Thiocapsa bogorovii: one gene and its partner. The protein of the gene in region 1 interacts with the protein of each later gene in a pairwise test. Links are inferred from orthologs where the notes say so. Each region holds a gene or a part of one and is shown on either strand. Other genes may lie near its edges.

What was found.
Region 2: the proteins of LT988_RS02415 (region 1) and LT988_RS04270 interact in binary tests that used the Escherichia coli proteins (3 or more experiments, as listed by UniProt). The link is inferred for Thiocapsa bogorovii from one-to-one orthologs.

What each region holds. Positions count from the first base shown.
Region 1 is NZ_CP089309.1:496,900-507,736, reverse strand. Bases 5,393-8,280 are described here. They hold LT988_RS02415 (SufS family cysteine desulfurase), read left to right. Parts: upstream 5,393-5,903; coding sequence 5,904-7,658; downstream 7,659-8,280. Other genes in these bases: LT988_RS02420 (glycogen synthase), read left to right, coding at 5,393-5,897. Outside these bases: LT988_RS02445 (ABC transporter ATP-binding protein), read right to left, coding at 1-469; LT988_RS02440 (ABC transporter substrate-binding protein), read right to left, coding at 466-1,464; LT988_RS02435 (hypothetical protein), read right to left, coding at 1,467-2,165; LT988_RS02430 (Mth938-like domain-containing protein), read right to left, coding at 2,348-2,749; gltX (glutamate--tRNA ligase), read left to right, coding at 2,894-4,315; more of LT988_RS02420, read left to right, coding at 4,428-5,392; LT988_RS02410 (light-harvesting protein), read left to right, coding at 8,295-8,420; pufA (light-harvesting antenna LH1, alpha subunit), read left to right, coding at 8,439-8,966; pufB (light-harvesting antenna LH1, beta subunit), read left to right, coding at 9,036-9,173; pufA (light-harvesting antenna LH1, alpha subunit), read left to right, coding at 9,198-9,362; LT988_RS02390 (PilZ domain-containing protein), read left to right, coding at 9,807-10,232; 7-cyano-7-deazaguanine synthase QueC, read left to right, coding at 10,297-10,837. UniProt on the Escherichia coli protein: Cysteine desulfurases mobilize the sulfur from L-cysteine to yield L-alanine, an essential step in sulfur metabolism for biosynthesis of a variety of sulfur-containing biomolecules.
Region 2 is NZ_CP089309.1:925,409-936,099, reverse strand. Bases 4,347-7,088 are described here. They hold LT988_RS04270 (SufE family protein), read right to left. Parts: upstream 6,058-7,088; coding sequence 5,635-6,057; downstream 4,347-5,634. Other genes in these bases: LT988_RS04275 (efflux RND transporter periplasmic adaptor subunit), read right to left, coding at 4,372-5,457; LT988_RS04280 (efflux RND transporter permease subunit), read right to left, coding at 4,347-4,375. In the rest of the region: lpxB (lipid-A-disaccharide synthase), read left to right, coding at 1-437; rnhB (ribonuclease HII), read left to right, coding at 590-1,195; more of LT988_RS04280, read right to left, coding at 1,274-4,346; LT988_RS04260 (HesB/IscA family protein), read right to left, coding at 8,001-8,327; LT988_RS04255 (LON peptidase substrate-binding domain-containing protein), read right to left, coding at 8,474-9,136; LT988_RS04250 (AraC family transcriptional regulator), read right to left, coding at 9,342-10,397; LT988_RS04245 (DUF1254 domain-containing protein), read left to right, coding at 10,532-10,691. UniProt on the Escherichia coli protein: Participates in cysteine desulfuration mediated by SufS. Cysteine desulfuration mobilizes sulfur from L-cysteine to yield L-alanine and constitutes an essential step in sulfur metabolism for biosynthesis of a variety of sulfur-containing biomolecules.

The DNA of each region.
Region 1 (10,837 bases):
CCGCGAAGGGCTCGTCCATCAGTAAGACATCGGGGTCGGCGACCACCGCGCGTGCGATGGAGACGCGCATGCGCATTCCGCCCGAGAGCTCTCGGGGCAGGGCATCGGCAAAGCCCGCGAGGCCCACCTTCTCCAGCGCGATACAGGCTCGCTCACGCGCTTCGGTCTTGGCTATACCGTCAAGCTCGAGCGGCAAGGCGATGTTCTTGGCCGCGCTCGCCCAGGCCATGAGGGTTGGTTCCTGGAAGATGAAGCCGAGTGAGCCGCGTGACTGCGGCCAGTCGACCCGACCCCGTGTGGGCTCCTCCAGCCCTGCGATGAGCCTCAGGACCGTGCTCTTTCCGCATCCGGAGGGACCGAGCAGGGAGACGAAGGCGCCGGATTCGATGTCGGCGCTCAGCTCCCCCAACGCGGCGGTACCGTTGGGGAAGGTCTTGCTCAGCCCGTCGAGGCGCAGCTCCCTGCTCACGGCCTTGAGGGGATGGCCGTGGGAAGAAAGTCGAGCGAATAGGCGCGCCGCCAATCCAGGTTCGCCGGATAGACCCCGTCGCCGGACATGGTCTCGAAGAAGGCCTGCCAGCGCGCGTCGGTCATGACGCCGATCCCGGCGGTCTCGGCATCGCCCGCGGTGGCGAGCCGGTTGCGGTTCATCTCGGCGATGGCGTGTCGGAGCACCTCGTCGGTCATCTCCGGATTGTCGGCCTTGATCAGCGTATTTCCCGGTGTCGGGTCGCCGGTGAGATAGTCCTCCCAGCCGGCGATGGAGGCCGCGACGAAGGCCCGGACCTGCTGCGGATCGCTTCGGATGCGCGCGTCCGAGGCCAAGATCAGGGTCCCGTAGGAGGGGTAGTCCTCGTCGGCGAGCAGAAACACCTGCGGCGCGATGCCGCTCGCCTTCTCGATCTCGTAGGGCTCGCTGGTAACGTAGCCTTGTTGGATCGCACTCGGGTCGACGAGGAAGGGGGCAAGATTGTAGGTGTATTTGCGGATCTGCCGATCCGTGAATCCGAATTTGGCCTTGAGCCAGATCCAGTGGCTACCGACGCCGGCATCCGAGATCATGATCGGTTTGCCCTTCATGTCGGCGATGGATCGAATATCCTCGCGCGAGTGCGTGATCAGGACCTGCGGGTCTTTCTGGAAGATGGCCGCGACGGCCGTGGCCGGGATCCCCGACTCGACGATATTGAGCGGGATGAAGCTGTTGGAGCCGATCCCGAAATCGACCTGGTTGGAGCCCAACAAGAGCGGGACATTCACCGAGGGGCCGCCCTGAATGATCTCGACATCGAGTCCCTGCTCGGCATAGAGCCCGAGCGCCTTGGCTTGATAGAAGCCGCCCAGGGGGGCCTGTGCCTTCCAGTCGGTGACGAAACGGATCTTGGTCGGGTCGGCGGCCGCCGTCGACCCTGAGAACGCGAAACCCACCAAGGCCAATGCGAAGATCAGTGCGTGCTTCGACATGCTCAGGTCTCCGGCTGCGTCTCGTCCGCGGGGGCGGCATCCTGCAGTGGGCTCAGGAGCCGGTCGAAGTCGACCGGGTTCACGTATTGGATAACCACGGTCCCGTTCGGGCTGCGGCCGATGTCCATTCCGCGTTCCGGGTAGAGCCAATGGACGATCTCGGTCTCCGGCTCGGTCAGGCGCAGTTCGGGTGTACCGAAGCGTTGTTCGATCAGATCGTTGTCCAGTCGCGCCTTCGGGAGGTAACTGATGGACCGAATCGGGAGGGAGGCCAGGGTCTCGACATCGTTCGGGTCGAGCTTGACCTTGCGGCTGCCACTCCCGACCTGGCTGATCCGCAGACCGCGCTCGTACATGGCGGCGAGCGTGGCCTGGTCGACATCGAGCGTGATTACGAAGTCCGCGCGCAGGCGCTGCAGATGGATCTGGTCGAAGAAGGCTTCCACGCCGTAGGGCTCGGCTTGCGACGGGTCTTGGAAGAGGTTGACCTTGCCGTCTTCTCCGAAGAGCGCGCGAACCTCCGCCAACGTGGTCTCCCCGATGGTAAAGCCAAAGACCTGCGTGCGACCGGCGACGTCGTGCGAGACGCGCCAAGGCAAGCGATCCGGGCCGTCCTCGATGGACGAGGGCATCAAGAGAAGAACGCCCAAAAAGCCCAAGACGGCGACGCCGAGGACGGAGAGAATAATCTGTCGATCCATGGATATAGAGCGCTCCGAATGATGCGATGACGATCGAGCGAGATTTAAGCCGACCCGTGGGGCGTAAAGATTCGAGCCCGAAAAGACCGAACAAATCACCTGAACCGCGTCGACTCCAAGTCGAATGGGCCAAGCCGAACGCGACGCATCGCTGAAACAGCATTGATCACGCCGGATGCGGTTCAGCCCGGTTCAGCGTGGTTCAGCGCCAGGGGCAGCAGGCCGGCGACGACGCGCCGTCCTTCCGAAATTAGGATGTTGTAGGTCCGACAGGCGGCACCTGTATCCATGACCTCGAAGCCGACACCGCGCCCGATCACGGCAAAGTAAAGCGCCGGATCGGGGAAGACCTGTGTCTCGCCTGTGCCGAGCACAATGACCTGGGTCTCGGGCTCGATCGCGAGCAGTGCATCCAAGTGCTCGACCGTCAAATCGGCCGGGTGCGCCGGACCCCAGCCCTCTTCGACCCGGTTGGGCGTCACGATCAGCCCGCGGGTGAAGCGTCGGCCCCCGATCAGGATGCCGTCGTCCCCGTAGGCGTCGATCAGTTGACCGCTGCTGCCGTCTGCTTCGGAAAATCTCATGGCGCGAACATAACCGAATGCCGCTTGCTCGAACAAGGTGAGGCGCGAACAAGGTGAGGGACGAAGGCGAGCGAACAAGCGGGCAGGTCGAAGGGGCTCTGTTAGAATCGCGTCACGCGTCTCATACAACCGATCCGGAACCCCATGACCGTCCGTACCCGATTCGCCCCGTCCCCTACCGGTTATCTGCACGTCGGAGGTGCCCGCACGGCGCTCTTCAGCTATCTCTTTGCGCGCAAGCACGGAGGGCAGTTCGTGCTGCGGATCGAGGATACGGACTTGGAACGCTCGACGGCGGAGTCCGTGAACGCCATTCTCGAGGGCATGACCTGGCTCGGCTTGGACTACGACGAGGGGCCCTTCTATCAGACCCAGCGCTTCGAGCGTTACAACCAGGTGATTGACGAGCTGCTCGCCAAGGGCCTGGCCTATCGCTGCGTTTGCTCCAAGGAGCGCTTGGAGACACTGCGCGAGGACCAGATGGCGCAGCGGCTCAAACCGCGCTACGACGGCCATTGTCGCGGCCATGAGATCGACCCGAACGAGCCGCACGTCGTCCGCTTCAAGAATCCCGCCGACGGCGTCGTGGTCGTCGACGATATGATCCGCGGGCGGATCGTCTTCGCCAACGCCGAGTTGGACGACCTGGTCATCCGACGCAGCGACGGTGCGCCGACCTACAACCTGAGCGTGGTCGTGGACGACTCGGATATGGGCATCACCCATGTCATCCGCGGCGACGATCATATCAACAACACGCCACGTCAGATCAATATCTTGCGTGCGCTCGGCCACGAGCCGCCGCGCTACGCCCATGTCCCGATGATCCTAGGAGACGACGGGGCGCGCCTGTCCAAGCGCCACGGCGCCGTAGGCGTCATCGCCTATCGCGATCAAGGCTATCTTCCCGAAGCCCTGCTCAATTATCTGGTCCGTCTGGGGTGGTCGCACGGCGATCAGGAACTCTTCTCCCTTGAAGAGATGATCAAGCTCTTCGAGATCGGCGACGTCAACAAGGCCGCCTCCGCCTTCAACACCGAAAAGCTTGATTGGCTCAATCAGCAGTATCTGCATCACGCCGATCCGGCACGGATCGCCCGTCTGCTCAGCCCGCACATGGGGCGGCTCGACATCGATCCGGCGACCGGCCCGGACCTGGTCGAGGTGGTCAAGGCCCAGGCCGCGCGTGCCAAGACGCTGACCGAGCTGGCCGAGATCAGCGCTTTCTTCTATCGTGACTTCGAGACCTTCGACGAGGCATCGGCGAAGAAGCATCTGCGCCTGGTGGCCCGCGAGGGGCTGGAGCGCCTGCGCGCGGCCTTTGAGCTGATGGCCTACGAGGATTGGACGCTCGAGGGGCTCAAGCACGTCGTCGAAGGGGTCGCCGAGGAGCTCGGGACCGCGATGGGCAAGGTCGCTCAGCCCCTGCGCGTGGCTATCGTCGGACGTGCCGCCTCGCCGGGTATCGACGAGACCCTGCGGCTGGTCGGCAAGGACGCGACGCTGCGCCGTATCGATAAGGCGTTGGAATACATCGCGGCGCGCGGCGGGAACGAGCCGTCGTAAGACCGGACCGGGGGTTATCCGGATCGTCCCGCGTGCGGGGCAATATCGCGCCTGGGCAGGTCGAGGGTTTCGGCCTGTCCGCCATTCAAAAATGCCAATCGGGAATCAGGGTATGTATATCGCCATGGTCAGCGCGGAGTGTGCGCCGATCGCAAAAGCTGGCGGGCTCGGCGATGTCGTGCACGGACTTTCGCGGGAGCTTCTTGCGCTCGGGCAGAGGGTCGAGGTCTTTTTACCGGGATACGATTCGCTGCGGCACGACCTGATCGAGGGGCGCCGCGAGGTCTACCCTGACCTGCGCGTCCCCTATTACGACCAATGGATCGATTGTCGCGTGGATGCGGGCGAGGTCGACGGGATCAGCTGCTTCTTCATCGAGTCCGATTCGCCCCATCGGTTTTTTCAGCGCGGCCGGATCTACGGCGAGGCGGACGATGCGGATCGCTTCGCCTTCTTCTGTCGGGCGGTGCTGGAATTCATGCTGATCTCGGGAAGGCGTCCGGAGGTGATCCATTGTCACGATTGGCAGACCGCGCTGGTCCCCGTCCTCCTGTTCGAGAGGTACCAACGGCTCGGAATGACCGACGTGCGCGTCTGCTACAGCCTCCACAACCTCGGCTACCAGGGTGTCGTCGGAGAATCCATCCTGCGGCAGGTCGGACTGGATCCGGCTCGGCTCATCACGCCGGATCGTCTCCAGGATCCCGGCAATCCGCGCGCGGTGAATCTGATGAAGGGAGGAATCGTTTTTTCCAACTTCGTCAACACCGTCTCGCCGCGCTATGCCTGGGAGATCCAGAACACCGAGCAGGGGATGGGTCTTCAGGACGTTCTGAAGACCCATGACGGCAAGTTCGGCGGTGTGCTGAACGGTATCGACGATGCGGTCTGGAACCCCGCGACCGATCGGCATATCCCGGAGCCCTTCGATGCCGATCGGCTCGACGGCAAAGAGGCCAATCGGCAGGCCTTGCGCGCTTATTTGGGCCTCGTTCAGAACGAGAAGCCCATCGTGGCCGTCGTCAGCCGGCTCGATTATCAGAAAGGCGTGCATCTCCTGCGCTTCGGCATCGCGCACGCATGTGCCTGCGACTGCCAGCTCGCGCTGCTCGGGGCTGCGCTCGACCCGGTGGTCGCCGATCAGTTCCGGCGCCTTCAAGAAGACACCGAGGGGCACCCGGATTGCCGCCTGGTCCTTGCGTATGACGAGGAGTTGTCCCATCTCATCTATGCAGGCACCGACCTGATCCTCATCCCGAGCATCTACGAGCCTTGCGGGTTGACCCAGATGATTGCGATGAAGTACGGCGTGGTCCCGATCGCGCGGCGTGTCGGGGGGCTCGCCGATACGGTCTTCGACGCCAACTACTCGGATCGTCCCTTCGAGGAGCGCAACGGCTATCTCTTCGACGATCTGACCGAGTCCGCCCTGGCCGCCGCCATGGAGCGCGCGATCGATCTGTGGCGCAATCACCGCGAGTATTTTCGCCAGCTCCAGATCAACGGGATGCGTGTGGATCGCTCATGGGGCCGACCGGCACGTCAGTACCTGGAGATCTATGACCATATCCGAGTGCACTGAACCGAGATGACTCCGCGACTCTCCCCGACCCCCGCACCCTCCGTGCCCTTGGATCTGACGGCCTTGCGCGCCCAATTTCCGATCCTCGAAACCCGGGTGCACGACCAGCGCTTGGCCTATCTGGACAACGCCGCGAGCACCCAGCAGCCGCTCCAGGTCATCCAGGCGGTCAGCGACTATCACCAGCAATACCATGCCAACATCCATCGCGGCGTCTACCAGCTCTCGCGCAATGCGACACGGATGCACGACTATGCGCGCGAGATGGTTGCGCACTTCCTGCACGCCGCCGAGCCGGTCGAGTGTCTCTTTACGCGCGGGACGACCGAGTCCATCAATCTGGTCGCCGCCTCCTGGGGTCGGGCCAACCTGAAGCCCGGCGACGAGATCATCCTTTCTCACTTGGAGCATCACTCCAACATCGTCCCGTGGCAGATGGCCTGCGAGGCCACGGGTGCGCGCATCCGGGTCATCCCGATCGACGATGCCGGTGAGCTCGACATGAACGCCTACCGTCGTTTGCTCTCCCCGCGCACCCGGCTGGTCGCGGTCAATCACGTCTCCAATGCACTCGGAACCATCAACCCGGTCAAGACGATCATCGAAGAGGCCCATGCTGCGGGAGCGCTCGCGCTGATCGACGGCGCCCAGTGGGTCGCTCACGGTGCGACCGATGTCCAGGCGCTCGACGCCGATTTCTATGCCTTCTCCGGACACAAGATTTACGGGCCGACCGGCATCGGGGTGCTCTACGGGAAGCGCACCCTGCTCGAGGCGATGCCGCCGTATCAGGGCGGCGGGGACATGATCGAGCAGGTGACCTTCGAGAAGACGACCTACGCCCAGATTCCGAACAAGTTCGAGGCCGGCACGCCCCATATCGCCGGCGCGGTCGGTCTGGCCGCGGCCATCGAGTGGCTCGAAGGGGTCGGTTTCGAGCGGATCTGCGCGCACGAGCAGCGTCTTCTGCGGCTGGCTACCGAGCGGCTGTCGGCGATCCCCGGCCTCGTGATCAAAGGCACCGCAGCGCATAAGGCTGCCGTGGTCTCCTGGGTCAACGTCGATCCACCGATCGGAACCCTCGATATCGGCATGCAGCTCGACCTTCGGGGTATCTGTATCCGCACCGGCCACCATTGCTGCCAGCCGCTGATGGAGCGCTTGGGGGTCGCCTCGACCGCGCGCGCCTCCTTCGGTGTCTACAACACCGAGGCCGAAGTCGAGCGGCTTGCCGATGCGCTCGCCGAGATCGTCTCGGGTGCTCGCGTTACGACCGTCCGCAAGGCGGTGACCGGCTCGATGGTCGACGAGGTCGTCTATCCGGCGGCAGCAGCGGAATCGCCCGAGTCGGCCGCGGAAGAGATCGCCGAGATCTTCGAGCTTTTGCCCGATTGGCCCATGCGCCATCAGCAGATCATGGATCTCGGCGAGCATCTGACACCCATGCCGGATGCATTGAAGACCCCCGAGACCTTTGTCCCCGGTTGCCAGAGTCGTGTTCATCTTGCGGCACGCGTGCGGCCCGGCTCGCAAGACGTCATCGAGTTCCTCGCCGACAGCGACGCCAACATCGTCCGCGGCCTCATCGCCCTCCTGCAGCAGCTCTACTCCGGCCAAACGGCCGGCGCCATCCTCGCCTTCGATGCGCAAGCCTTCTTCAGCCGTCTCGGTCTCGACGAGCACCTCAGCATGACCCGCCGCAACGGTCTCGTCTCAATGGTCGAGCGGATTCGGCAGATCGCGGCCGGGCTGATGCGTTAGCTTTCAGCCACCAGCCACCACCCTTCGGCTTCCAGCCTCCAGCCTCCAGCCTCCAGCGGCCGTATAGCGTCCGTCGGCTTCCAGCGTTCGGCCTAGGGCCTTCGGGCCGCAACTGGAAGTGTTTTTCGTGCCTTTTCAGATCATCGCCGAGAGCCCTCGACAGGCGGCCCGGTGAGCATTTGCGCGAGACTCCAAATCATGCGCGCTTCCGAAGCGTCGATACGCCATCGATTGAGGAAGCGCCGCGCAACCCGCCACCAAAGTCAGAACGCTCGCAGCAGGCGGCAGGCGGCAGGCGGCAGGCGGCAGGCGGCAGGCGGCAGGCGGCAGGCGAATCCTCCATGCCCCCACGGCTTATGTGTCAAAGTTTGTTGACATTGCCAAGCGTCAAGCTAATATGACACTTGGGATGACATGTAAATCCCGTGGTATTTGAAGCATCGCGCAGAGTGGCTCGCTCCCGCGTCGGTGCTCACCAAATCGACCCCCGTCGCACAAATTCTGGGCGGCGACCTCGGCACAACCCGTATGGAGGCCAACCCAATGGCTGGGCAGCAATCTCCCGCCGCACCATCGACCGGCGGCAAAGCGCGCGGACAAGCTAAGCCTGCCGTCGCGCAGCAGCAAGAAAAGAGCCTGTCCGGGCTCACCCCGGAGCAAGCAAAAGAATTCCACGAGCAGTTCAAGGTCACCTACACCGCGTACGTCGGGATCGCAGCACTCGTGCATCTGTTCATCATTGCGAGCAACCCCTGGTTCTAAGTCAAGGAGGCCCCACTCATGCTTCAAGATGCTTTCCGCAACGTTCTCAATTACAGCCCGAGCCAGCAGGACTACCGGATTTGGCTGGTGATCAACCCGGCCGTTTGGTTGGTGCCGATGTTGGCGGCCCTCCTCGTGATCGCATTGGGTGTGCACCTGTATGCCTTCTCCCTACCGGGTAACGCATGGGAGCCCGGCAAGGCCGTCGAGCCTGCTCCGGTTGCCGAGGCGCCCGTCGTCGAGGAAGTGATCGTCGTCGTCGAGGAGATCGTGCCCGTCGCCGAGGAAGCGCCGGCCGAAGCCGCACCTGCCGCCGAGGCTGCTCCGGTAGAAGCCGCACCTGCTGCCGAGGCCGCTCCGGCCGAAGCCGCACCTGCTGCCGAGGCCGCTCCGGCCGAAGCCGCACCTGCTGCTGAGGAAGCGCCGGTTGAAGCCGCGCCTGCTGCCGAGGCCGCGCCGGTCGAAGCCGCACCTGCTGCCGAAGAAGGTGCGCCCGCGGTCGTGCCGGTTCCGGTGGAAGTGATCGTGGTTCCCGAGGCAGCCTAAGCCTCTTCGCTCGCCTGGCGTCAGTTTGGCGTGTAGCGCTCGAGGAAAACCCAGCAAAGGAGTTGAATCATGGCACAGTCTCTGTCCGGCCTTACCGACCAACAAGCAAAAGAGTTTCATGAACAGTTCAAGGTGACCTACACCGCATACGTAGGGATCGCCGCATTGGTTCACCTCTTCGTGATCGCTGCCAATCCCTGGTTCTAATTCGACTTCGACGAGATCAAGATTATGAGTGATGTTCAGATTGCAAAGCCGAAGAACCCGGAAGACGATTGGAAGGTGTGGCTGGTTCTCAATCCCGCGACATGGCTGATGCCGATCTTCTTTCTCTTGTTGATCATTGCATTGGTGCTCCACGCTGTCGTGTTCCAGATGGGCTTTGGTTGGGCCTGATCCGAACCCCTGGAATTGAACCACTAGAACCGATTCCCCGGAACCGATGCTCTAGAGCCGAGTCAAGGAAACGCGAATTCGTGTCCATCCGTGGATCGAATTCGCGTGCAACATCGCCTATCGCCTATCGCCTATCGCCTATCGCGTTTTCGGGGATCGTGACATGCTCACCGGTTTCGTGCCGTTGAGCATGGCCAAAACCGATCGTCTGCGCTTCGATCACGCGTCTTGCCTGGGGCCACCGCCCTCGCTCTTTCCGATTCGACGAACCATCCCCATCCCGACTCGATTGGCCTGTATGCGGGATCCCCGATCCCTCTGCTGCCGTTTCCGAGCGTCCGCATCGTCGGTCGACAGTCTCCCGAACGAGCGCTATCCTTAGCACCGCGCAGCGTTAAAGCGATTCGTGCCACATTGCCCGCGACCGTCGTCCCGCTTGCCGCGATGCCGGGGTGCCGCGAGGCGTTTCGATCAATCAGACCGTTTGGGGTGTTTATGGCGGCCAGCGAAGCAGATGCGGACCGACGGAGCTACGAGCGGGTGACCTGGGATTGCCACGCCCGCCTGATGCAACTCGGCAGCGATGCGGGTGGCGGTGCCCCGGGCATGCACCCGGTGCTCGGGCGGAACATCAGCGAGGGCGGGCTGCAAGTCTGGGCCGATCGCATGTTCGCCGTGCGTTCTCGCCTGTTGGTCGAGATGGAGGCGCCGGAAATCCCGGAAGGCATCCAAGCTGTGGGCTCCGTGGCGTGGGTGTCTCCGAGCACGTCCGAGGAGCGCTGGTTGCTCGGGATCGAGTTCTCCGATGTCGGCGACACGGCGCTGGCCCGAATCCGCTCGATTGTCCGACCGACGGGCGAACGCAACTGAGCGTCGAGTGCCGGCTTGGACCTGGTCCGATGCGCCCTGCCGCGATGCTCCGCGTTCCAGCACCATGAAACCGGCGGTCGTTCTTTTGAGCGGAGGTTTGGACTCCGCAACCGCATCGGCCATTGCGCAATCCGAAGGATTCGCGATCCATGCATTGTCGTTTCGGTATGGCCAGCGCCACGGCGTCGAGCTCGAATCCGCTGCCCGTGTCGCGGAGGCGCTGGGCGTCGTGGAGCATGCGATCGTCGATATTGATTTGCGGCGCTTCGGCGGCTCGGCGCTGACGGCGGACATCCCGGTCCCCAAGGGACGTTCCGCTGGCGCGATCGGCGAGGGGATTCCGGTCACCTATGTCCCGGCACGCAACACCGTCTTTTTGTCCTTTGCGCTCGCCTGGGCGGAGACCCTCGGATCCGAGGACATCTTCATCGGCGTGAACGTGCAGGATTACTCCGGTTATCCCGACTGTCGGCCGGCGTTCATCGAGGCGTTCGAGAACATGGCTAATCTCGCGACCGCCGCCGGTGTCGAAGGGCGTCAAAGGCTCAAGATCCACGCACCTTTGATGCAGATGACCAAGGCCGAGATTATTGTCCGGGGTCTGT
Region 2 (10,691 bases), 430 kb from region 1 along the record:
GCTTCAGCCAAACCCTGGAGCAGGTCGCGCCGCATCTCCCGATCACCCTGGTCGACGGGCGCAGCCGCGAGGTCCTCGCCTCGGCCGATGTCGTGCTGACCGCTTCGGGAACGGCAACGCTGGAAACCCTGTTGTCAAAGCGCCCGATGGTCGTCGCCTATCGGGTCCATCCCATGTCCTATCACCTGGTCAAACAGCTCGGACTGGTCAAGGTGCCTTATATCGCGATGGCGAATCTGCTCGCCGAGAAGGAGCTTGCGCCGGAATTCATTCAAGACCGCTGTCGCGCCGATTTACTTGCGCCGGCTGTGCTGGCTTTTCTGGATGATAAGGAGCGTGTGGCCGAGATCCAGGCCGAGTACCGGCGCATCCATCTCTGGCTCCGACAGGATGCCGCAGCGAGCGCAGCGCAAGCTGTCCTCGATCTCATGGGGTAGTGAATCGCGTCCGGTCTCGTCCGTGCCGTCTCACCTCGGATTCGCGCGTCGATGCGCAAAACGCCCCGTTGGGGACGCGATTCAAGAAGTTTTTGTTTTTTCACTAGAAACGCGTCGAAGAAAAGGCCTTTGGCGGCCTCGACGATGCGGATATGAGGTTAAGCTTGTTGATCACCCCGGACGCGGTTTTGTGGGTCGCAGGTGTCGACGAGGCAGGCAGAGGCCCGCTGGCCGGTCCGGTCAGTGCCGCTGCGGTCATCCTGGATCCGGCGCGCCCGATCCCCGGTCTGGACGATTCCAAGAAGCTGACGCCGGCTCGGCGCATCGCCTTGGATCTGGAGATCCGCGAGTGCGCCCTGGCGTGGTCTGTCGCTTGGGCGAGCGCGGAAGAGATCGACCGAATCAATATCCTCCAAGCGTCCATGCTCGCGATGCAGCGCGCCGTTGCGGCCTTGAAGGTGCGGCCGACGCGGGTGCTCGTCGACGGCAATCGTTGTCCGGATTTGGGGTGTGAGACCGAGGCGATCGTTGGCGGCGACGGTTTGGTCCCATCGATCGGTGCCGCCTCGATCCTCGCGAAGGTTGCGCGCGACCGACTCATGCGCGATCTGGACGGCACGTTTCCAGGCTATGGCTTTGCCGGCCACAAAGGCTATCCGACGCGCTCGCACATCGAGGCACTACGCCGACTCGGACCTTGTCCGGAGCATCGGCGCAGCTTCGGGCCGGTTCGAGCATTGATCCAGGTCACGGCCTAATCGGTCTCGTCACGGCCCTGCTGGCGCTCGTCGATAGCCCGTTGGCGGTGCCCATCATCGGCCCAGCCCCTCGGTCTCTCAAGATGCCTCCATTTCGCGCTCGAGCCGCCGCTTCACGTCGCCGGGCGATCCGGTATGGCGGGCGAGCAGGTCATAGGCGACCGGGACCACGAACAGGGTAAAGACCGTCGCCGCGAGCACGCCCGCGAGGATGACGGTACCGATGACCGAGCGTGTCTCCGCACCTGCACCACTCGAGAGGAGCAGGGGAAGCGAGCCGGCGGCGGTGGTGATTCCCGTCATGACGATGGGGCGCAGACGCACGTCGGCCGCTTCGAGCAGCGCCTCGCGGAACGCCTTGCCTTGGTCGCGCAGCTGGTTGGCGAACTCGACGATCAGGATGCCGTTCTTGGCGGCGAGGCCGACCAGCATAATGAGTCCGATCTGGCTGTAGATGTTGAGCGTTTGTCCGGTCAGCCAGAGGGCGAGGAGCGCACCCGCCATGGCCAGCGGGACCGTCAGCATGATGACGAGCGGATGGATCCAGCTCTCGAACTGTGCCGCCAGCACCAGGAACACCACCAGCAGACCCAGAACGAACACGAAGAGGATGTCTTGGTTGCTCGATCGGAAGTCACGGCTCTGACCCTTATAGTCGATCTGGGCCTGCTCGGGCAGGTGCTCGGCGACCTTGGCCTCGAGGTAGCTCAGGGCATCGCCGAGCGCAAGCCCGGAATCCAGGTTCGCCTCGATGGTGATGGCGCGCAGCCGGTTGTAGCGATTCAGGCTCTGCGAATCGGCCGATTCGATCACGCTGACCAGATTGGACAAGGGGATCAGCTCACCGCTGCGATCCGATCGCACATAGAGGTTTTCCAGGCTCCCCGGCGTGCGCTGCTCGTCGCGCTCGCCTTCGAGGATGACATCGTATTCCTCACCGGCATCCAGATAGGTCGTCACCTTGCGCGACCCGAGCATGGTCTCGAGCGTGCGTCCGATGTTGCCGACCGTCACCCCGAGATCGGCCGCGCGATCGTAGTCGATCTCGACTTTGAGCTGTGGTTTGGTCTCCTTGTAGTCCCAGTCGATGCCGGTCAGACCTGGGTTGTCTTCATTGATGGCCTCGAGCAGCAGGTCGCGCCACTGCGCAAGCTCCTCGTAGGTCCCGCCGCCGATCACGAACTGAACCGGCTTCTGGATGCGCGCGCCGAATCCCTGACGCATGACCGGGAAAGCGGTTACACCGGGTAGATCGGCGAGCTTCGCCCGCACCTCGTCCATGATGATCCAGCCCGAACGGCGTTTGTCGAAGTCGTTCAGGACCATCACGACGATGCCGGTGTTGAAGAGCGCGGTATTGGAGAAGGTCCGAGGCGCTCGCACGAGCAGTCGGATCGCCTCGCCCGACTCGGCATAGGGCATGAGCCGTTCCTCGATCTTGTCCATGTATTCGCTCATGTATCCATACGATGCGCCTTCCGGGCCGTTGACCAGGACAAAAAAGGCACCGCGATCCTCTTTCGGCGCATATTCCTGCGGGATCTGCTCGAACAGCCAAACCGCTGCGCCGAGTGTCCCGATGAAGGCCAGCACGACGATCCAGGGCTGACGCAGCAAGAACCGCAGTACCGTACCGTATCCGCGGCGCACCCACTGGAAGACCCAGTCGACCCCGTGCGTGAGGGATGCGCGCCGATGCGACTGGGGCAGGATCTGGGAGGCGAGCATCGGCGATAGCGACAGGGCGACGAAGGACGAGAAGGCTACCGCCGCGGCCATGGTCAGTGCGAATTCGGCGAAGAGTCGCCCGACGTCGCCCTGTAAGAAGGCGATGGGCACGAAGACCGCGATCAAGACGATGGTGGTGGCCACGACGGCGAAAGCCACCTGACGGGTTCCGCGATAGGCGGCGACCAGCCGTGTCTCTCCGTACTGCTCCATGCGGCGATGGATGTTCTCGAGCACCACGATGGCGTCGTCCACGACCAGCCCGATCGCCAGGACCAGCGCCAGCAAGGTGAGGATGTTCACGGAGAAGCCGAGCCAGAGCAGGACCGTGAAGGTCGCCACGATCGAGACCGGGACGGTGACGGCCGGCACCAGCATCGCGCGCACGCTGCCCAAGAACAGGAAGATGATCAGGATGACCAGGCCGATGGCGATCGCGAGCGTCTTGTAGACCTCCTCGATGGCATCCTTGACGAAAACGGAGGAGTCAAAGCTTTGTTTGATCTCCATGCCCTCCGGTAGGGTCGGGTTGATCCGGGCCGCCTCGGCCTTGGCCGCATCCGCTACGGCGACGGTGTTCGCGGTCGATTGCTTGATCACGCCGATGCCGACCATGGGCACACCGTTGCCCCGGAAGAAGGTCCGGTTCTCCTCGGTGCCGCGCTCCACCCGGGCAACGTCGCCGAGCCTGACCAGGTAACCGTCGGAGCCCTGCTTCAGGACCAGGCCGGCGAAGTCATCGGCATCGTTGAAGGCACGGCTCGTGCGAACACTGAACTGCCGATCGACCGACTCGATGCCGCCGGCCGGCAGCTCCAGGTTCTCCGCGCGCAGCGCGTTCTCCACATCGGTCACCGTCAATTCCCGCGCGGCCAACTCGTTGCGGTCGAGCCAGACGCGCATCGCGTAGACCTGATTGCCGCCGACGCGGATCCGGGCCACCCCGTCGAGCACCGAAAAGCGGTCCACCAGGTAGCGACGGGCGTAGTCCGAGAGCTCCGGGACGGTCATGCGGTCGCTGACCAGATTCAGCCACATGATGACGTCTTCGTTGCTGTCGACCTTTTGGATCTCGGGCGGCTCGGCCTCGACGGGGAGTTGATCGAGTACGGCCGAGACACGATCGCGGATGTCGTTTGCGGCACCGTCGATGTCGCGGTCGATGTTGAACTCGATGGTGATGGCCGAGCGCCCGTCCTCGCTGACGGATTCGACCGTGCGGATGCCCTCCACACCCGCGATGCGATCCTCGATCAGCTGGGTGATCCGCGTCTCGACGACGTTGGCCGCGGCACCCGGATAGACGGTCTCGATCGAGACGACCGGAGGGTCGATGTCCGGATACTCGCGCAGCGGCAGTCGATCGAAGGCGACCAAGCCGAACGCGACCAGCAAGAGGGAGAGGACGGTGGCGAGTACCGGGCGGGTGATCGAGATGTCCGATAGGATCATCGTGCGGGGTCCGCCACGCCCTTCGTGTCGGCTTGAGCGTCATCCCTGCGTGCGATCTCGACAGGTTGTCCCGGACGCGCTTTGAGGTGGCCGTGCTCGATGACGCGATCGCCTTTCGCAAGTCCCTCGCGCACCTCCACCAGGCCGGGCTTGCGCGCGCCGATCTGGATCTGACGGCGCTCCGAGGTCAAACCATCCCCGTCCTCCACGATGACCTGCACGAAGTGATCCTGGCCTTGGTGCAGAATCGCGGCTTCCGGCACGACCAGCGCGTCGCGCGGATCCACCAGGAGCTCGACCCGCATCAGCAGTCCGGGCTTGAGCGTGCGCTCCGGATTGGGGATCACGGCGCGCACCTGAATGGAGCGAGTGACCGGGTCGACGCGACTGTCGACACCCCGCACCACACCCTCGAAGGTCCGATCTCCGTAGGCCGGGGCGCGCGCCTCGATTCTCAGCCCCGGCACAAGCGCGCTCATGAAGACGCTCGGGACCGTGAAATCAAGCTTCATAAAGCTGTCGTCATCGAGCGTCGTAATCGTATCGGCCGGCTCGACCAGCGTGCCGCGACTGACGTTGCGAAGCCCCAGCACGCCGTCGAAGGGTGCCTTGATGAGGCGGTCTGACAGGCGTGATTCGATGGCCACCAAGACGGCGCGGGCCGCGTCGAGGTCACGTTTACGCTCGTCGAGCAGCGACTCGGATGCGGCGCCCTGCGCCACCAATGCCTTGACCCGCTGGTACTGACGCTCGGCCTCAACCGCCCGCACCTGCGCCTCGTCGAGTTGGGCATGCTGTTCGACGCTGGTCAGCTCGACCAGGATGTCGCCTTCACTGACGCGTTGGCCGTCGTCGAAGTGAATTGCCGAGATCGTCTCGGTGACATTCGCGGTGATGTTGACCGATTCGTTGGCCTTCAGAGTCCCGAGTGCTTCGACCCGCTCGGCCAAAGGCATCGATCGGGCTTCCGCAACCAAGACGGCGACGGCTGATGCGGGGCTCGGTGCCGTCAGGGTTGCGGTGACGAAGACGCAGGGTAGGCAACGCGTGAGGAGACGGGTGACCGGTCGTAGGGATGGCATGCGTCGAATCCGTGTTGTCGGGCAGGCGTGCGTTAGCGGATCCCTATCGATGCGTCGGCTCGCCTCGCATCCGCTCATGTTGGATCCGCCTTCAGCGACAGGGTTTGGAGACACCGGGAGCCCGTTTCCGGGTCTGTGCCTTGTCGGCGCACGCGTCGACAAAGGAACGATCGGATCTCAGCAGGGCGTCGATCTGGCCTGTCCCTTCATCTTATTGACGATGGCATAAACGCCGACATGCCGATTCGGGCTCAGGTGCTCTTGGAGACGGAGCGCCTCGAACAGTTCCTCGACGTCGAGTGCCTCGATCTCTTCGGGTCGCTTTTCGGAGAAGAGCCCAACCAGAAGGGCGACCACACCTTTAATGATCGCGGTGTCGCAATCACCCGTGAACTCGAGGTGTCCAGGTTGATCAGGGATCGGTCGCGCCGCCGTGTGCACCAAGCTCATGCACTCGACGACGCGGTTCTTATCGGTCTTCTCTTCGGGCGGCATCGGCGGGAGACGTTCGCCGATCTCGACGAGGTATTGGTAGCGCTCGTCCCAATCACCGAGAAGCTCGAAGTTCTCAAGGATCTCGGCCATTTCATCGTTGAGCATGGATGCGGAAGTTTTCCAAGTTGAGACCAAATAGATCGAAGCGAAGGACCTAGCCCGAATATTTCATAAAAAAGGGCGACTCTCGTTCAACCCATTGATAAAATGGCTGTTCCGCCAAGAACGCTTCGGAAGAAGCTAAACGAGGTCGCCCATGCCCGAGTCTACCCCGGAACAGCTGCGTTTTCCCCCGGTCGCCGGTTTCACGGTCCGCGGCGACTTCGACGGCGGCGCCATGTCGTCTGACTTTGGCCCCATGATTCTGCGCGGGGTTGATCGGCAGATCGGCCTGACCGAGCGGTTGAGCGCAGCGATCGATGATTGGCGCCATCCGTCCTACACCACCCATCCGATGCGTGAGCTGATCGCGCAACGGGTCTACCAGATCGCCTGTGCTTACGAAGACGGCAACGACGCCAATGCGCTGCGCCGTGATGCGCTGTTCAAGCTGGGGCTGGAGCGCAAGCCGCTGGATGCGACGACGGACCTGGCCAGCGGGCCGACCTTCTCGCGTTTGGAGAATGGGGTCGGCGCGCGCGACCTCTACCGCATGGCGCAGGCCTTCGTCGAGGCCTTCATCGCCAGCTACCCGAAGGCGCCGCAGGTGATCGTGCTCGATATGGACCACTCCGAAGACGCCACCCATGGCCAGCAGGAGTTCGCGTTCTACAATCATCACTACGGCAACCATTGCTACTTGCCGCTGTTTCTCTTCGAGGGCCTCTCGGGGAAGTTCATCACCGCGGTGCTGCGTCCCGGCAAGCGCCCCACCGGCGCCGAGAACGCGATGATCCTCAAGCGCGTGCTCAAGCGGCTGCGGGCCGCGTGGCCACGCACACGCATCATCCTGCGCGGCGACGGACACTTCTCCAACCCCGAGTTGATGGCCTTGGCGATGGCCGATCCGTTGACGGATTTCATCTTCGGCCTGGCGGGTAACCGGGCTCTCACGCCACGGGCCGAGCCGTTCTTGGCCGACGCCCGCAAGCTCCATGCGCTGCGCATCGAGAACGCCCGGCGCGCCGACGCCGACGTACCCGAGCGGACCCGCACCTACCACGAGGTTGACTACCGTGCCGGTTCCTGGCCCGGCGCGTGTCGGACCATCCTCAAAGCCGAGGTGACGGCGCGCGGCGACAACCTCCGCTTCGTCGTCACCTCCTTGGACTTGCCCAGTCCCGAGTGCGTCTACCGCGATCTGTACTGCGCGCGCGGCCAGGACGAGAACTTCATCAAAATGATCAAGAACGATCTGGCCAGCGATCGCACTTCCGACAGCACCTTCTTGGCCAATCAGATGCGCTTGTTCTTCTCCTGCGCCGCTTACGTCTTGCACCAAACGCTGCGCACCGAGGTCCTCGTCGGCACGGAACTGGCCAACGCCCAGCCTGCCACCGTGATCATCAAACTGTTCAAGCTCGCCGTGCGCGTGGTGCAGTACAAAGACCGCGTGCGCCTGCACCTGCCCTCGAGCTGTCCGGTCAAGACGCTGTTGCAGCAGGTCACCGAGAGGCTCTTCAACGCGCAGCCCGGGCGGCGCCCGCCTAGACGCACATACATCCCCGCACGGGGATTTCAGCACGCGCACGACGACTATGCCCACCTCGGGCAGGGCATCGTACGCCTGCGCGGCGACAAAACTACTCGTGCCCCGTTGATCAAGCCCGTTGCCGCTCGGTATTTCCACCATTCAACCCCCGCGGCGTCCCGGTCATCGCCCTCGGTGACGCCCAGCGCCGCGCAAATCCGCGAGGCCAGTGTCGGCTGTGTCGGTTTATGAAACATCCGGGCTAGTGCAATAGGCCGCTCGGAGTCGCTCGCACTGCGCTGGCGCCGGGGTTCTTCTCGCTGTCTTTCCGGATCCTGAATCGCGTCAACGCCGGATCAGCCCAAAGAGTGCCGATCCTGGGCAATGTGACAACATGCCACGTCGTTCCAGACGCGATTCAGACGCTGAAAGACTCGCCGCAACCGCAGGTGTCCTTCACCTTGGGATTTCGGAACTCGAAGCCTTGGTTGAGCAGGCTGGATCGCACAAAGTCGATCTCCATGCCGTCGATGCGGTCGAGACTCTCCTCATCGACGACGACCTTCACGCCATGGCTTTCGAAGACCCGATCGGTCGGCTCCACGGCGTCCGCGTAGTCGACATCGTAGGCAAAGCCGGTGCAGCCGCTCTTGCGGGTGCCGACCCTCAGACCCAGGCCTTGTCCCCGTTTGCTGAGCATGCCGGCGACGTGGCTAGCGGCGGCTTCGGTCAGTGTGACTGCCATTGGTTTAACCCTTCGCTCGTTGACAACTTAAGCTCTCGAAACTAAGCCCCGTGGGCGGTTTTTCAACCCCGCGCCTCTCTAAACCGCCGGTTGCCCGAGTCCGCATCGCGCCGACCACCGACGCGGTCCGAGCGCGCGGACTCTGCTCAGTGGCGGTGCTCGGCGGTGTCCATACTCGCGGCCGCCGACATATCCAGAAGCCCCCGCATCAGCGCGGCCCGGTCGCCCGTTGGGAGGGTCTCGATCAAGGCCTGCTTGTCCTCGGGGCTCAGAGGGAGATGGGCGCAGAGAAGATTTGTCAGGTCCTTGTCGGCCATCTGCTCGACGTCATCCCAGGGGACTTCGACGCCTCGCAGTGCGCAGTAGGCCTTCAGGGAGGTCAGAAAACCTTTGCGATCCGCGATCGGAGAGTCTTTCTCCTGATAGTCGGCCGCGAACCGTTCCCAGTCCGCGCGAACCCGCCGATAGCCGTGCTCCTCGGCGATCTCGCTGATCACTTGGAAGCGGCACACCCCGGTGAGGACCAGGACGATTCTGCCATCCGTCGTCTCGCTGTAGGAGGTGATCCGGCCGGCGCAGCCAATCCGGTGGATCTCCGGGACCTCTTCGGTCATGGTCTCGCTGGTGGGCTGAATCATGCCGATCAGATGATTCGATGCCAACGCATCGGTCACCATTCGGACGTAGCGTGGCTCGAAGATGTTGAGCGGTAGCTGAACCCCCGGCATGACCACGGCCCCCGGCAAGGGAAAGATCGGGATCTCGGCGGGTAGGTCGGAGAACTTCGGAAAGAACGGGGTGCGGGTCATCGGCTGCTCCAGCGCCCGAACCCGCGAGAGGTTCCGGCGATGCGGTTGATCGATTGCGTCGTCAACGGTGTAGATGGGGTGTCGGCCGCACTTCCCTAGTGCAGCGCGGCAGCACGGCTTTTGTACATGCCGCCGGGGCGGCCACCTTGACGCAGCCAGTCGAAGTGGCCGAGCGTCAGGGCGAAGGAAAAATCACGTCACCGGGTCAGGATTTCCCAGCCATTGCGCGACGATACCGCGTCGGTGTTAGGCCCGTGAAGCGGCGGAAGGCTCGCGTGAAATGTTGTTGGCTCTCGTAGCCTGAAGTCATGGCGACATCGATGACCTTGGCACCCGGCTCGTCGAGCAGGCTGCGCGCGAGATCGAAGCGAGCCTCCTGGAGGACCTCTGAATAGGAGCTGCGACTCTGCTGAAGACGGCGCTGCAACGTACGGGTGCTCATCCCGACAATCTCGGCGACAAGGGAAAGATCTGGGCGCCCGCCGTTCAGATAGGGTTGCAGGAGCATGCGCAGGAGATGCAAGAAATCCCAGGCTTCGACCTGGTCGCTCGCCCCGTTTCCCTGCTCAATAGACGCGAGCCCAGTGCGGGACTCAGTGTCTGAAACAGTGTGGGACGGGATCGAGGTGCCACCACAGGGTCGCGCCAGATGCACGCTGTCGATCAGGATGGACGAGTAAGGTTGGCCGACGAGAATGCGGGTGTCGGGTAACGCCTCGCGCGCAAGGTCAGGTGGGGCGTAGCGCGAAACAAAGGTCAGCTCACGCGGACGCCAGTTCGGTCCGGCGAGGTCGCTCATGACGGACATGACGCCTTGCAGGTTCAGCCACTCTGCAAAGCAGATGAAGGGGTGGCGCCCCAAATGAACCATGTCACAGATGACGCGGGTCTGATCGCCTTCCTGCCGCAGGCTCACCCGGAGACCATTGTCCTCCCGACAGGCGATCCGGATGAATGCCTCCAGACGCCTGTAGCCGGTCTGCGCCGCGAGCATCTCCGTCAGATGGACGGGCTTGATGGATGCCCGAGACGCTTGTCGAGCACCCAGAAAGCCAAGCGCCATGGGCTCCAGGTCACGACCGCAGTGCGCGATCCACTCGATGGCAACAGGAACACTGACGTAGAGATCCGGTGTCTCTTCAATCTGGGGCGGCAAACGAGACCGCGCGAGTTCACGATCGACCGGCATCCCGATCCGGCGCATCACCACCAGATAATCGCGCAAATGCGCCGCCCTGACGATCGCGAGCCTGGGGCTCAACCCTCGCCTCCCCCTCGGGCTACCCATCTCGCCTCCCGCCGCGCCCCGGAAACTTGGCGTGAAATGGGCAAAACAGGCATCGGACAACAGGTAGCGTTGAGAGCGAACATCAAACTCGCAGAGGTGGATTGACGGTGACTCAAGTGATGGCGTCCGCCTGCGCGATTGCACTCGTCTTGGCGGTTGGACCGGCATTCGCGCAGGTCTCTCCCGAAACCCTGGCTTCCATCTCGATCCCCGACAAGGTCGAAACCTCGATTGGCACCCTGGAGTTCTTCGATGGCGTGCCGAAGG